DNA from 3 places in the Cytobacillus dafuensis genome. Region 1 is predicted to be linked to each of the others. Evidence: a T-box and tRNA genes for the amino acid it is inferred to sense, from the RefSeq annotation. Region 1 holds a T-box; the other regions hold tRNA genes.
The links. The T-box of region 1 lies ahead of ileS (isoleucine--tRNA ligase). A T-box ahead of a tRNA ligase gene usually reads a tRNA of that ligase, here a tRNA-Ile.

Region 1 (4,322 bases):
TTCACCGTGCGCCCTTTCTAACTTAACCTACTTCGGTCAACGATTAACGTTGTCCTCATGGTTTGTACTCTTACTCAATGAATAAATAAGAGAGAAAACTAAAATGGCGATTACTCGGTTATTCTTCTTCATTTCATTATCTAGTTTTCAAAGAACAAAAGTTTTGAGAGATTATTCTCTCAAAACTGAACGAACAAGAAACGTCTTATTTAAGAAGTATGAAATACTTCTATATATCCTTAGAAAGGAGGTGATCCAGCCGCACCTTCCGATACGGCTACCTTGTTACGACTTCACCCCAATCATCTGTCCCACCTTAGGCGGCTGGCTCCTTACGGTTACCCCACCGACTTCGGGTGTTACAAACTCTCGTGGTGTGACGGGCGGTGTGTACAAGGCCCGGGAACGTATTCACCGCGGCATGCTGATCCGCGATTACTAGCGATTCCGGCTTCATGCAGGCGAGTTGCAGCCTGCAATCCGAACTGAGAATGGTTTTATGGGATTCGCTTAACCTCGCGGTCTCGCAGCCCTTTGTACCATCCATTGTAGCACGTGTGTAGCCCAGGTCATAAGGGGCATGATGATTTGACGTCATCCCCACCTTCCTCCGGTTTGTCACCGGCAGTCACCTTAGAGTGCCCAACTGAATGCTGGCAACTAAGATCAAGGGTTGCGCTCGTTGCGGGACTTAACCCAACATCTCACGACACGAGCTGACGACAACCATGCACCACCTGTCACTCTGTCCCCCGAAGGGGAACGCCCTATCTCTAGGGTTGGCAGAGGATGTCAAGACCTGGTAAGGTTCTTCGCGTTGCTTCGAATTAAACCACATGCTCCACCGCTTGTGCGGGCCCCCGTCAATTCCTTTGAGTTTCAGCCTTGCGGCCGTACTCCCCAGGCGGAGTGCTTAATGCGTTAGCTGCAGCACTAAGGGGCGGAAACCCCCTAACACTTAGCACTCATCGTTTACGGCGTGGACTACCAGGGTATCTAATCCTGTTCGCTCCCCACGCTTTCGCGCCTCAGTGTCAGTTACAGACCAGAAAGTCGCCTTCGCCACTGGTGTTCCTCCACATCTCTACGCATTTCACCGCTACACGTGGAATTCCACTTTCCTCTTCTGCACTCAAGTTCCCCAGTTTCCAATGACCCTCCACGGTTGAGCCGTGGGCTTTCACATCAGACTTAAGGAACCACCTGCGCGCGCTTTACGCCCAATAATTCCGGACAACGCTTGCCACCTACGTATTACCGCGGCTGCTGGCACGTAGTTAGCCGTGGCTTTCTGGTTAGGTACCGTCAAGGTACCGCCCTATTCGAACGGTACTTGTTCTTCCCTAACAACAGAGTTTTACGATCCGAAAACCTTCATCACTCACGCGGCGTTGCTCCGTCAGACTTTCGTCCATTGCGGAAGATTCCCTACTGCTGCCTCCCGTAGGAGTCTGGGCCGTGTCTCAGTCCCAGTGTGGCCGATCACCCTCTCAGGTCGGCTACGCATCGTTGCCTTGGTGAGCCGTTACCTCACCAACTAGCTAATGCGCCGCGGGCCCATCTGTAAGTGATAGCCGAAGCCATCTTTCAGCTTTCCTACATGTGTAGAAAAGAATTATCCGGTATTAGCTCCGGTTTCCCGAAGTTATCCCAGTCTTACAGGCAGGTTGCCCACGTGTTACTCACCCGTCCGCCGCTAACTTGCGAGAGCAAGCTCTCACAAGTCCGCTCGACTTGCATGTATTAGGCACGCCGCCAGCGTTCGTCCTGAGCCAGGATCAAACTCTCCAATAAAGAGTAAGATTAGCTCTTAATATATTAATAGAATTAACGTTGACGTTTCTGCTTTGTTTAGTTTTCAAAGAACTATTTTTTGAGGCGGAATATCAATATACCATCTCAATCTCAAAGTGTCAAATACTTTTTTAAAATAATTTCTGCTGTGTTAACAACAGGATTACATCTTATCAAAGTATACTAGGTATTGTCAACAACTAAAAGATAAATTTATAAAAAACTTTTCATTTACTATTTATCTATCAGCTGAGGATTATTATCTTACTATCATTTTTAATAAAAATCAACACCCTGACTAAAAAAATTATCGTTTTTTAATTTTTATATAAATATATAGATATATCAATTAGGTATCCTCTTAAAAATGTAACCGATGCAGTAGTGGAAAGTACAAGGGTTTATGGGAAACCAATCTAGAATATATTCGAAGGTGATTTCCAACTTATACTCGTCAATGCCACGTTATTAAAGACATTCCAGGATGCAAAATGATATTTCATATTTGTTTGTTCTTAACAAATGCCGCTTATGCTAAGCTCAGATTATCATTATATCCTAATAAAAAAATAGAAAAGAACCACCTCAAAGGGGCTGTTTTAATCCCTTAAATCTTAATTCCAGAACTATTTGACAGCTATTTTTATGTCTGTTACAATAAATTCCAATAAAAGCATACAAATTCGTTGATGAGAAAAAGTAGCGTTTCGTCTTGATCCACAGAGAGCTGACATTTTGGTGCAAGTCAGTGTTCGAGTATTACGTGAAAATCCTCTCTGAGAAGTTAGACTGAATCTTATAGTAAGTCTAATCGGGCGTCTACCGTTACAAGGAACACGTATGATTGTACGTTGCTAAGTGCTATTGATCGGATCAATAGAATTAGGGTGGTATCGCGGTTAACCCCGTCCCTTTACTTGGGACGGGGTTTTTTGTGTGTTTTTAAACATTTTTGTATAGGAGCGATATCTATGAATGTGAATGAAAGTAAGGAAACTGTTACTCTTCGTGAAGAACATATCCGTCATTATTGGACAGAAAAAAACACATTTAGACAGTCTGTTCAATCAAGAGAAGGCAAGACACCTTTTGTTTTTTATGAAGGACCACCAACAGCAAATGGTCTGCCCCATGTAGGTCATGCGTTTGGGCGAACGATTAAAGATGTGGTAGCTCGGTATAAAACAATGCAAGGCTTCCAAGTAGAAAGAAAGGCTGGCTGGGATACACATGGTCTTCCAGTTGAGCTTGGAGTTGAAAAACAACTTGGTATTTCAGGAAAACATGAAATTGAACGGTATGGCATAGAGTCTTTTATCAATAAATGTAAGGAAAGCGTATTTACCTACGAGAAAAAGTGGCGTTCATTTACAGAAGAATTAGGTTATTGGGTAGATATGGACAGTCCATATCTGACTTTAAGCAATGAATACATCGAAACGGTATGGAACATTTTAAGTAAAGTTCACAAAGATGGCCTCCTGTATAAAGGGCATCGCGTATCGCCATATTGCCCTAGCTGTCAAACTTCTTTAAGTTCGCACGAGGTTGCCCAAGGCTATAAAGATGTAAAAGATTTATCAGCTACTGTAAAATTCAAGCGTCTTGATGCAGACGAAGAATATTTCTTAGGCTGGACAACAACACCTTGGACACTGCCGGCAAATGTTGCACTAGCCATGAATCCAACCTTAACGTATGTGCGAGCACAAAAAGAAAATGTGGTTTACATCATTGCTAAATCATTAGTAGAAAAAGTCCTTGGTGATCATGTAAACATGTTAAGTGAACATAGTGGCATTGAATTTGAAGGAGTCCATTATGCCCCACCATTTAATTACGTAACTGTTGAGAAAGGACACCAGGTCGTTTTAGCAGATTATGTCACAGAAGACAGCGGAACAGGTATTGTTCACATTGCCCCAGCTTACGGTGAAGATGATTATAAAACCGTTCAGCAAAATGATTTATCCTTTATTAATGTCGTCGACCAACAAGGACAATACACCGCTGACGTTGTAGAGCTTTCAGGTAGATTTGTGAAGGACTGCGACGTTGATATTATTAAAATGCTTTCTGAACAAGGCACGCTTTATCATAAAGAAAAATATGAGCACAGCTACCCACATTGTTGGAGATGTGACTCTCCTTTACTTTACTACGCAACAGATAGCTGGTTTATCAGGATGTCGTCATTAAAGGAGGAAATGCTTGATAACAACGCAACTGTTACTTGGTATCCAGAGCATATTAAAGATGGACGATTTGGTCACTTCCTTGAAAATCTTGTTGATTGGAATATAAGCAGAAATCGATACTGGGGTACACCTTTAAATGTTTGGGTTTGTCATGATTGTAATCACGAAGAAGCACCTAGCAGTATCGAGGAATTACAAAAACTAGCAACATTGCCGGTATTAAACGATATCGAGCTGCATAAGCCATATATTGACGAAGTACTATGTACCTGTCCGAAATGTGAAGGTACTATGCAACGAACGCCTGAAGTTATTGATGTTTGGTTTGAT
Region 2 (4,322 bases), 120 kb from region 1:
GCACCGATAATAAAATACGAAGAAAATGCGACAATTAGATCAAAAAATAACAAACCATAGCTTATACTCCAGCCGAGATATTTATGTGTGATTCTTGCTAAGATCGTCGTACCGGCAGTTGTTCCGCCAACACGAATGATTAAGCCTATTCCTATACCTACGAAGAGGCCGCCGAAGATCGCATTCACGACTATTTCATCTGATGGAATGCTCCAGCCCTTCGTTAAATGCAAGAATAGAGAATGAAGTACAACAGCAATAATCGTATAAATCGTTGTCGTTTTACTTAAAAATCTATAGCCAACAATCAACAGAAGTGAATTAAGTACTAAGTTCACTAAACCTGGAGACCATTCAAATAGATAATACGCAATAATGGTGATCCCAGTCACTCCGCCTTCTCCGAGCTCGTTTGGAATAATAAATAGATTAACTCCTAGTGCAAAAATCAATGAGCCTAACGCTATAAAAACAATATCTACTATCCTTTTTTTCATTACACGCCACCCTTTAATATCCAATTATCTGCACATACAGAATCATCCTATTATACTCGTATATTATTCTCGTTTCAACACCACTGAAGAAAGGATTACGGATAAAAGTTTGGTACTATGTGAAAAATATCTTCATCGTGCAAATGTATTTTTCGCATGGATTCAAGTGACAGTCAGTGCCAATACAAGCACAGAGCCTTTTACAATATCAAATGCATTGTCCGCTTATATACAACAATATCCTTCCCTTTTGTCGCTTCATTCCATGAAAATTCCCCCAATAGACTTTTGATATTTTCTATAAATCTTGGATATATAAGAAAAGTTGTCGCAGTCCGGATTTTTGTCACAGAAGAAGGTTGGGTGCCGGTTATTTAGAAAAGCTGGTTTTATATTCTCTTTTTTCAGCTTGTAGTGGTCTCAGGAACTCTTTATGAGACCGCTTTTTCTCTTTTTTCTGCTTGAGATGGTCTCATGAACTCTCTATGAGACCACTTTTTCTCTTTTTTCTGCTTGAGATGGTCTCAGGAACTCACTATGAGACCGCTTTTTCTCTTTTTTCTGCTTGAGATGGTCTCATGGACTCTTTATGAGACCGCTTTTTCTCTTTTTTCTGCTTGTGGTGGTCTCATGAACCCTTTATGAGACCGCTTTTTCTCTTTTTTCAGCTTGAGATAGTCTCATGAGATAGCTGTCGTTACCATTGATTTCCAACTTCGGCTATAACAAAGGAATCTCTATTAACATTTAAGTCTATTAAAGCTCATACAAATGATATAAATTTGTGTCCAAAAGAAAAATGATTAAAATTCATATGAAATAATATGGGAGTTGTCATCATGGCGATTCTTTTTTTTTAGGATTTAAGTTAGAGAAAGTAATAAGAATAGATGGGGGATTTTAATATATGTATATGCAGGAAGAAATTAAGGACAAAAATGGCTCCGCAGGTAGGACTCGAACCTACGACCGATCGGTTAACAGCCGATAGCTCTACCACTGAGCTACTGCGGAATAATTATATAGAAATGGTGGGCCTAAATGGACTCGAACCATCGACCTCACGCTTATCAGGCGTGCGCTCTAACCAGCTGAGCTATAGGCCCACATTATGGAGCGGGTGAAGGGAATCGAACCCTCATCATCAGCTTGGAAGGCTGAGGTTTTACCACTAAACTACACCCGCAAATAAATAATATTCATCTGTATGGAGGCGGCAACCGGATTTGAACCGGTGATAAAGGTTTTGCAGACCTCTGCCTTACCACTTGGCTATGCCGCCAACAAAAAATGGCTGGGCTAGCTGGATTCGAACCAACGCATGACGGAGTCAAAGTCCGTTGCCTTACCGCTTGGCTATAGCCCATTGAAGGTTCATCATGAATATCCTCTTTGAGTTTGCTTCATGAATAATCACCGCAGGAACATTTAATTGCAAATGAATGCGCTACCGTGTAACTACTTCTGTAGTTAAATATTCCGACATCATCTAAATACTTGTACTTATGTCAATAAAAAGTATTATGGGGCGGCTGATGGGAATCGAACCCACGAATGTCGGAACCACAATCCGATGCGTTAACCACTTCGCCACAACCGCCATAATTATTGGCAGGGGTAGTAGGAATCGAACCCACACTGGAGGTTTTGGAGACCTCTGTTCTACCTTTAAACTATACCCCTATAATGGTGGTGGGGGACGGATTCGAACCGCCGAACCCACAGGGAGCGGATTTACAGTCCGCCGCGTTTAGCCACTTCGCTACCCCACCATATTCAGTAAAAAGGTATAAAAATGGTGGCTCAGGACGGAATCGAACCGCCGACACAAGGATTTTCAGTCCTTTGCTCTACCGACTGAGCTACTGAGCCACAAATAAACTATATATCAACAGTAGTTTTTAACTACTGAAAAAAATGGCGGTCCGGACGGGACTCGAACCCGCGACCTCCTGCGTGACAGGCAGGCATTCTAACCAACTGAACTACCGGACCATATTGCGGGGACAGGATTTGAACCTGCGACCTTCGGGTTATGAGCCCGACGAGCTACCGGACTGCTCCACCCCGCGACAATAATATTTATAAGATTTTTCCTATGCTCCTAGAGAGTATTAGGACTGTCCCGATCTCAGAAAGCTGATTCAAGCAGCTACTCGATCGGTACAACTCGCAGTTTATTCAGTGAAGTAACGCTCGTTGCTCCACCCCGCGACAATAATATTTAATAAATGGAGGAGGAAAGGGGATTCGAACCCCTGCGCGGTTTGACCCGCCTGTCGGTTTTCAAGACCGATCCCTTCAGCCGGACTTGGGTATTCCTCCGAATAATAAGATTCTATTAAAGCATGGTAGCGGCAGAGGGGATCGAACCCCCGACCTTACGGGTATGAACCGTACGCTCTAGCCAGCTGAGCTACGCCGCCTAATCAAACTAAAAAGAATTATGTTATATGGTGGAGCCTAGCGGGATCGAACCGCTGACCTCCTGCGTGCAAGGCAGGCGCTCTCCCAGCTGAGCTAAGGCCCCATTATTAAGTAGATAGCATGGTCGGGAAGACAGGATTCGAACCTGCGACCCCTTGGTCCCAAACCAAGTGCTCTACCAAGCTGAGCTACTTCCCGTTTGTAAATGGCGCGCCCGAAAGGAGTCGAACCCATAACCTTCTGATCCGTAGTCAGACGCTCTATCCAATTGAGCTACGGGCGCACGCTTGTATATGTGGTGTCGATGATCTTAAGACCTGTGTCTGTTAGTTCCGCACACCAGCAATAATTGGAGCGGAAGACGGGATTCGAACCCGCGACCCCCACCTTGGCAAGGTGGTGTTCTACCACTGAACTACTTCCGCAAATTATCTGGTGAGCCATGAAGGACTCGAACCTTCGACCCTCTGATTAAAAGTCAGATGCTCTACCGACTGAGCTAATGGCTCGAAAAAAAATGAATTTTCCTAAATTTCGTTTTAAGTCGTAATTGTGCTTCAAATCTCTTTGTGATTTGTCGCAGATTACTACAGCTTACTATTCAAGGATGTATCGCTCTGTACTGCAAGCTTCCGTAATCCTCTACCGACTGAGCTAATGGCTCGTTCTAGAGTGCCGGCCAGAGGACTTGAACCCCCAACCTACTGATTACAAGTCAGTTGCTCTACCAATTGAGCTAGGCCGGCATATAAATTATGGTGGAGGATGACGGGATCGAACCGCCGACCCCCTGCTTGTAAGGCAGGTGCTCTCCCAGCTGAGCTAATCCTCCATATTGGTGACCCGTACGGGATTCGAACCCGTGTTACCGCCGTGAAAGGGCGGTGTCTTAACCGCTTGACCAACGGGCCAACTAATTTTGGCAAAAAAATAACCCTTATTAGGGTTTGGCCTGGCGACGTCCTACTCTCACAAGGGGACAGCCCCTAACTACCATTGGCGCTGAAAAGCTTAACTTCCGTGTTCGGGATGGGAACGGGTGTGACCTTTTCGCTATCGCCACCAGACCATTTTTAGTTAAAAGGATTATTCCTTCAAAACTAGATAACTGACAATCATCATTTAAAATTTTATTGTCCAGCTTCGGCTCCTAACTTCTCGGTCGTTTCGATCCATCTCTACAAATCCAAAACCGGGATTTGCATAGCTGGCTCTCCAACGCCTCTCGAAGCTAAGCAGTCGCCTACGCTTTTCTATTTGGTTAAGTCCTCGACCGATTAGTATTTGTCAGCTCCACGTGTCACCACGCTTCCACCTCAAACCTATCAACCTGATCATCTTTCAGGGGTCTTACTAGCTTGACGCTATGGGAAATCTCATCTCGAGGGGGGCTTCATG
Region 3 (4,322 bases), 1.4 Mb from region 1:
GACAGTTCGGTCCCTATCCGTCGTGGGCGCAGGAAATTTGAGAGGAGCTGTCCTTAGTACGAGAGGACCGGGATGGACGCACCGCTGGTGTACCAGTTGTTCTGCCAAGAGCATCGCTGGGTAGCTATGTGCGGAAGGGATAAGTGCTGAAAGCATCTAAGCATGAAGCCCCCCTCGAGATGAGATTTCCCATAGCGTCAAGCTAGTAAGACCCCTGAAAGATGATCAGGTTGATAGGTTTGAGGTGGAAGCGTGGTGACACGTGGAGCTGACAAATACTAATCGGTCGAGGACTTAACCAAATTGATTACTCGAATTCTTCTTCTACATTATCTAGTTTTGAGAGAATAAAAAATTTCTCTTGAAAAAATTTAAAAAGACGATATAATAAATATTGTCTTTAAAAAATAGTCTGGTGGCGATAGCGAGAAGGTCACACCCGTTCCCATCCCGAACACGGAAGTTAAGCTTCTCAGCGCCGATGGTAGTTTGGGGCTGTCCCCATGTGAGAGTAGGACGTCGCCAGGCGTAAACGGAGGATTAGCTCAGCTGGGAGAGCACCTGCCTTACAAGCAGGGGGTCGGCGGTTCGATCCCGTCATCCTCCACCATATTTGTAATGCCGGCCTAGCTCAATTGGTAGAGCAACTGACTTGTAATCAGTAGGTTGGGGGTTCAAGTCCTCTGGCCGGCACTCTTGAGCAATCATTTTATTATGAGCCATTAGCTCAGTCGGTAGAGCATCTGACTTTTAATCAGAGGGTCGAAGGTTCGAGTCCTTCATGGCTCACCATTTAAATAATGCGGGTGTGGCGGAATTGGCAGACGCACCAGACTTAGGATCTGGCGCCGCAAGGCGTGGGGGTTCGACTCCCTTCACCCGCACCATTTAAATAATGCGGAAGTAGTTCAGTGGTAGAACACCACCTTGCCAAGGTGGGGGTCGCGGGTTCGAATCCCGTCTTCCGCTCCAAAAGTGCCGGGGTGGCGGAACTGGCAGACGCACAGGACTTAAAATCCTGCGGTAGGTGACTACCGTACCGGTTCGATTCCGGTCCTCGGCACCATTTATATTAATAATGCGCCCGTAGCTCAATTGGATAGAGCGTCTGACTACGGATCAGAAGGTTATGGGTTCGACTCCTTTCGGGCGCGCCATAATATCATAAAAAACGGGAAGTAGCTCAGCTTGGTAGAGCACTTGGTTTGGGACCAAGGGGTCGCAGGTTCGAATCCTGTCTTCCCGACCATCTAAAACAATGGGGCCTTAGCTCAGCTGGGAGAGCGCCTGCCTTGCACGCAGGAGGTCAGCGGTTCGATCCCGCTAGGCTCCACCATTAAATAAATATATACAATCATTTGGCGGTGTAGCTCAGCTGGCTAGAGCGTACGGTTCATACCCGTAAGGTCGGGGGTTCGATCCCCTCCGCCGCTACCAAATGTAATATCTATTGCTTAAATATGATGCAATTATGGACCTTTAGCTCAGCTGGTTAGAGCAGACGGCTCATAACCGTCCGGTCGTAGGTTCGAGTCCTACAAGGTCCACCATATTGTTTTTATTCGGAGGAATACCCAAGTCCGGCTGAAGGGATCGGTCTTGAAAACCGACAGGCGGGTCAAACCGCGCAGGGGTTCGAATCCCCTTTCCTCCTCCATTGTTAAATATTTTATTGTCGCGGGGTGGAGCAACGAAGCGTTACTTCACTGAATAAACTGCGAGTTGTACCGATCGAATTGCTGCTTGAATCAGCTTTCTGAGATCGGGACAGTCCTACTACTATTTAGTAGCATAGGATAAATCTTATAAATATTATTGTCGCGGGGTGGAGCAGTCCGGTAGCTCGTCGGGCTCATAACCCGAAGGTCGCAGGTTCAAATCCTGTCCCCGCAATATGGTCCGGTAGTTCAGTTGGTTAGAATGCCTGCCTGTCACGCAGGAGGTCGCGGGTTCGAGTCCCGTCCGGACCGCCATTATTATATTATTTGGCTCAGTAGCTCAGTCGGTAGAGCAAAGGACTGAAAATCCTTGTGTCGGCGGTTCGATTCCGTCCTGAGCCACCATTTATTTTGCCGTTAATTCATACAGCTAATGATGGCGATTGTGGCGAAGTGGTTAACGCATCGGATTGTGGTTCCGACATTCGTGGGTTCGATTCCCATCAGTCGCCCCATATAGATTTGCGGGTGTAGTTTAGTGGTAAAACCTCAGCCTTCCAAGCTGATGATGAGGGTTCGATTCCCTTCACCCGCTCCATAATGTGGGCCTATAGCTCAGCTGGTTAGAGCGCACGCCTGATAAGCGTGAGGTCGATGGTTCGAGTCCATTTAGGCCCACCATTTTTATATATAATTATTCCGCAGTAGCTCAGTGGTAGAGCTATCGGCTGTTAACCGATCGGTCGTAGGTTCGAGTCCTACCTGCGGAGCCATTATGGGGAAGTACTCAAGAGGCTGAAGAGGCGCCCCTGCTAAGGGTGTAGGTCGCGTAAGCGGCGCGAGGGTTCAAATCCCTCCTTCTCCGCCATATTATTGGCCCGTTGGTCAAGCGGTTAAGACACCGCCCTTTCACGGCGGTAACACGGGTTCGAATCCCGTACGGGTCATATAAAAGAGCTGTCAACAATATTGTTGGCAGCTCTTTTATTATAGATTTTTAATATTTCACGATTGTAGCTGATCTAAATGAGCAATTATAATAATTTTGTGGTCCTCAATCAAACTTCTGATCTTTTTCAAGCAGCTTCCTGCCTGGATTTTCTAAATCAAATTCAGATGTAATTCCCGTAGAAGGTCCTCGGAATATTTCACCAGTGGCCATTATTTTTCCATCTGGAGGTCCAAATACAGGAATTTTTATTTCGTTTTTCGTTGCCTCTTTAATTAAAAAATCTTCTTCCCTATTACTCAAATTACTATTCCTCCTTTATATATTTATTATTCCTTTATTCTAATTTGTCATTAAATGCAATAAATTATGTCGAAACGGCGAGATTCATTTTGAATATTTTCGATTATTATCATATCTTCAAAACTGTTGTCAAAATCTTTAGAAAATCTTTACGAGGTCTTTTCTGTAAACAAGCGAATATAATCATGGAAGTGTGGTTTAAAGGAGAGGATTTACATGAATACTGTATCTCCAACCGATTATGAGATGCATTTATTCCATGAAGGTACTTTATATGAAGGTTTTCGACTCTTTGGTTCTCACGTCATTAAGCAGGAGGATAAAGTTAGTACAAGGTTTTGTTTGTGGGCACCAAACGCAGAAATTATCAGATTAGTCGGTGATTTTAATGATTGGAATGGAGAGGGCTATCCCTTACATAGAGTTAATAATGAGGGTATTTGGGTGATCGATATAGATCACAATTTACAAGGAGCGTTATATAAATATGAAATCTTTACAAAAGAAGGTAATCGTTTTTTGAAATCAGATCCCTTTAGTTATTATTCAGAAATTAGACCAGGTACAGCATCTATTGTCTATTCCCTTGAAGATTATAAATGGAATGACCATATTTGGATGCAGAAAAGAGAGAAGAAAAATTTGCTTGCAGAACCTGTTGCGATTTATGAAGTTCATTTAGGCTCTTGGAGGAAACGGGCAGATGGATCATTTCTATCATATAAGGAGTTGGCACATACATTAATTCCTTACGTCGTGGAGCATGGCTTTACACATATTGAATTATTACCCCTTATTGAGCATCCGCTCGACGAATCGTGGGGCTATCAAGGAACTGGATACTATTCTGTTACAAGCAGGTACGGAACTCCGCATGATTTTATGTTTTTTATTGATCAATGCCATCAAAAAGGCATTGGGGTTATACTCGATTGGGTTCCTGGCCATTTTTGCAAGGATGCGAATGGATTACACCAGTTTGATGGTTCATATTTATATGAATATGAAAACGAGTGGGATCGGGAAAATATGATTTGGGGTACGGCAAATTTCGATCTTTCAAAAAACGAAGTGCAAAGCTTTCTAATTTCGAATGCAATTTTTTGGATGGAATATTATCATATCGATGGTTTTCGGTTAGATGCAGTGGCAAATATTTTATTTTGGCCGAATCGTTATGAAAAAAGTGAGAGCCCATTTGGTATTCAGTTTTTGCAAAAATTAAATCAGGTCGTTTACGATCGAGACCCATCCTTCCTTTTGATGGCCGAGGATTCGACTGACTGGCCACAGGTTACGTTTCCTACACAATATGGCGGATTAGGCTTCCATTACAAATGGAATATGGGGTGGATGAATGATGTTCTATGCTATATGGAAACTAGCCCAGAATCAAGGTCTCATGCTCATGG

Region 2: it has a tRNA-Ile gene. The T-box ahead of ileS (isoleucine--tRNA ligase) is inferred to sense a tRNA for this amino acid. The anticodon was not compared.
Region 3: it has a tRNA-Ile gene. The T-box ahead of ileS (isoleucine--tRNA ligase) is inferred to sense a tRNA for this amino acid. The anticodon was not compared.

The regions. Positions count from the first base shown of each region.
Region 1 covers NZ_CP042593.1:304,330-308,651, reverse strand. The annotation lists rRNA gene FSZ17_RS01590 (23S ribosomal RNA) at 1-28, opposite strand, end outside; rRNA gene FSZ17_RS01585 (16S ribosomal RNA) at 244-1,794, opposite strand; T-box leader at 2,472-2,710, shown strand; gene ileS (isoleucine--tRNA ligase) at 2,766-4,322, shown strand, end outside.
Region 2 covers NZ_CP042593.1:419,752-424,073, reverse strand. The annotation lists gene FSZ17_RS02225 (YitT family protein) at 1-497, opposite strand, end outside; tRNA gene FSZ17_RS02220 (tRNA-Asn) at 1,437-1,511, opposite strand; tRNA gene FSZ17_RS02215 (tRNA-Ile) at 1,527-1,603, opposite strand; tRNA gene FSZ17_RS02210 (tRNA-Gly) at 1,610-1,683, opposite strand; tRNA gene FSZ17_RS02205 (tRNA-Cys) at 1,706-1,779, opposite strand; tRNA gene FSZ17_RS02200 (tRNA-Gln) at 1,789-1,863, opposite strand; tRNA gene FSZ17_RS02195 (tRNA-His) at 2,022-2,097, opposite strand; tRNA gene FSZ17_RS02190 (tRNA-Trp) at 2,107-2,180, opposite strand; tRNA gene FSZ17_RS02185 (tRNA-Tyr) at 2,185-2,269, opposite strand; tRNA gene FSZ17_RS02180 (tRNA-Phe) at 2,294-2,369, opposite strand; tRNA gene FSZ17_RS02175 (tRNA-Asp) at 2,416-2,492, opposite strand; tRNA gene FSZ17_RS02170 (tRNA-Met) at 2,496-2,569, opposite strand; tRNA gene FSZ17_RS02165 (tRNA-Ser) at 2,730-2,822, opposite strand; tRNA gene FSZ17_RS02160 (tRNA-Met) at 2,847-2,923, opposite strand; tRNA gene FSZ17_RS02155 (tRNA-Ala) at 2,952-3,027, opposite strand; tRNA gene FSZ17_RS02150 (tRNA-Pro) at 3,046-3,122, opposite strand; tRNA gene FSZ17_RS02145 (tRNA-Arg) at 3,131-3,207, opposite strand; tRNA gene FSZ17_RS02140 (tRNA-Gly) at 3,275-3,349, opposite strand; tRNA gene FSZ17_RS02135 (tRNA-Lys) at 3,358-3,433, opposite strand; tRNA gene FSZ17_RS02130 (tRNA-Thr) at 3,598-3,670, opposite strand; tRNA gene FSZ17_RS02125 (tRNA-Val) at 3,681-3,756, opposite strand; tRNA gene FSZ17_RS02120 (tRNA-Glu) at 3,761-3,835, opposite strand; rRNA gene rrf (5S ribosomal RNA) at 3,875-3,991, opposite strand; rRNA gene FSZ17_RS02110 (23S ribosomal RNA) at 4,182-4,322, opposite strand, start outside.
Region 3 covers NZ_CP042593.1:3,849,333-3,853,654, reverse strand. The annotation lists rRNA gene FSZ17_RS18470 (23S ribosomal RNA) at 1-302, shown strand, start outside; rRNA gene rrf (5S ribosomal RNA) at 412-528, shown strand; tRNA gene FSZ17_RS18460 (tRNA-Val) at 535-610, shown strand; tRNA gene FSZ17_RS18455 (tRNA-Thr) at 621-693, shown strand; tRNA gene FSZ17_RS18450 (tRNA-Lys) at 717-792, shown strand; tRNA gene FSZ17_RS18445 (tRNA-Leu) at 803-887, shown strand; tRNA gene FSZ17_RS18440 (tRNA-Gly) at 898-972, shown strand; tRNA gene FSZ17_RS18435 (tRNA-Leu) at 978-1,066, shown strand; tRNA gene FSZ17_RS18430 (tRNA-Arg) at 1,081-1,157, shown strand; tRNA gene FSZ17_RS18425 (tRNA-Pro) at 1,173-1,249, shown strand; tRNA gene FSZ17_RS18420 (tRNA-Ala) at 1,261-1,336, shown strand; tRNA gene FSZ17_RS18415 (tRNA-Met) at 1,361-1,437, shown strand; tRNA gene FSZ17_RS18410 (tRNA-Ile) at 1,474-1,550, shown strand; tRNA gene FSZ17_RS18405 (tRNA-Ser) at 1,565-1,657, shown strand; tRNA gene FSZ17_RS18400 (tRNA-Met) at 1,820-1,893, shown strand; tRNA gene FSZ17_RS18395 (tRNA-Asp) at 1,897-1,973, shown strand; tRNA gene FSZ17_RS18390 (tRNA-Phe) at 1,988-2,063, shown strand; tRNA gene FSZ17_RS18385 (tRNA-His) at 2,098-2,173, shown strand; tRNA gene FSZ17_RS18380 (tRNA-Gly) at 2,183-2,256, shown strand; tRNA gene FSZ17_RS18375 (tRNA-Ile) at 2,263-2,339, shown strand; tRNA gene FSZ17_RS18370 (tRNA-Asn) at 2,357-2,431, shown strand; tRNA gene FSZ17_RS18365 (tRNA-Ser) at 2,436-2,526, shown strand; tRNA gene FSZ17_RS18360 (tRNA-Glu) at 2,534-2,605, shown strand; gene FSZ17_RS18355 (hypothetical protein) at 2,713-2,910, opposite strand; gene glgB (1,4-alpha-glucan branching enzyme) at 3,127-4,322, shown strand, end outside.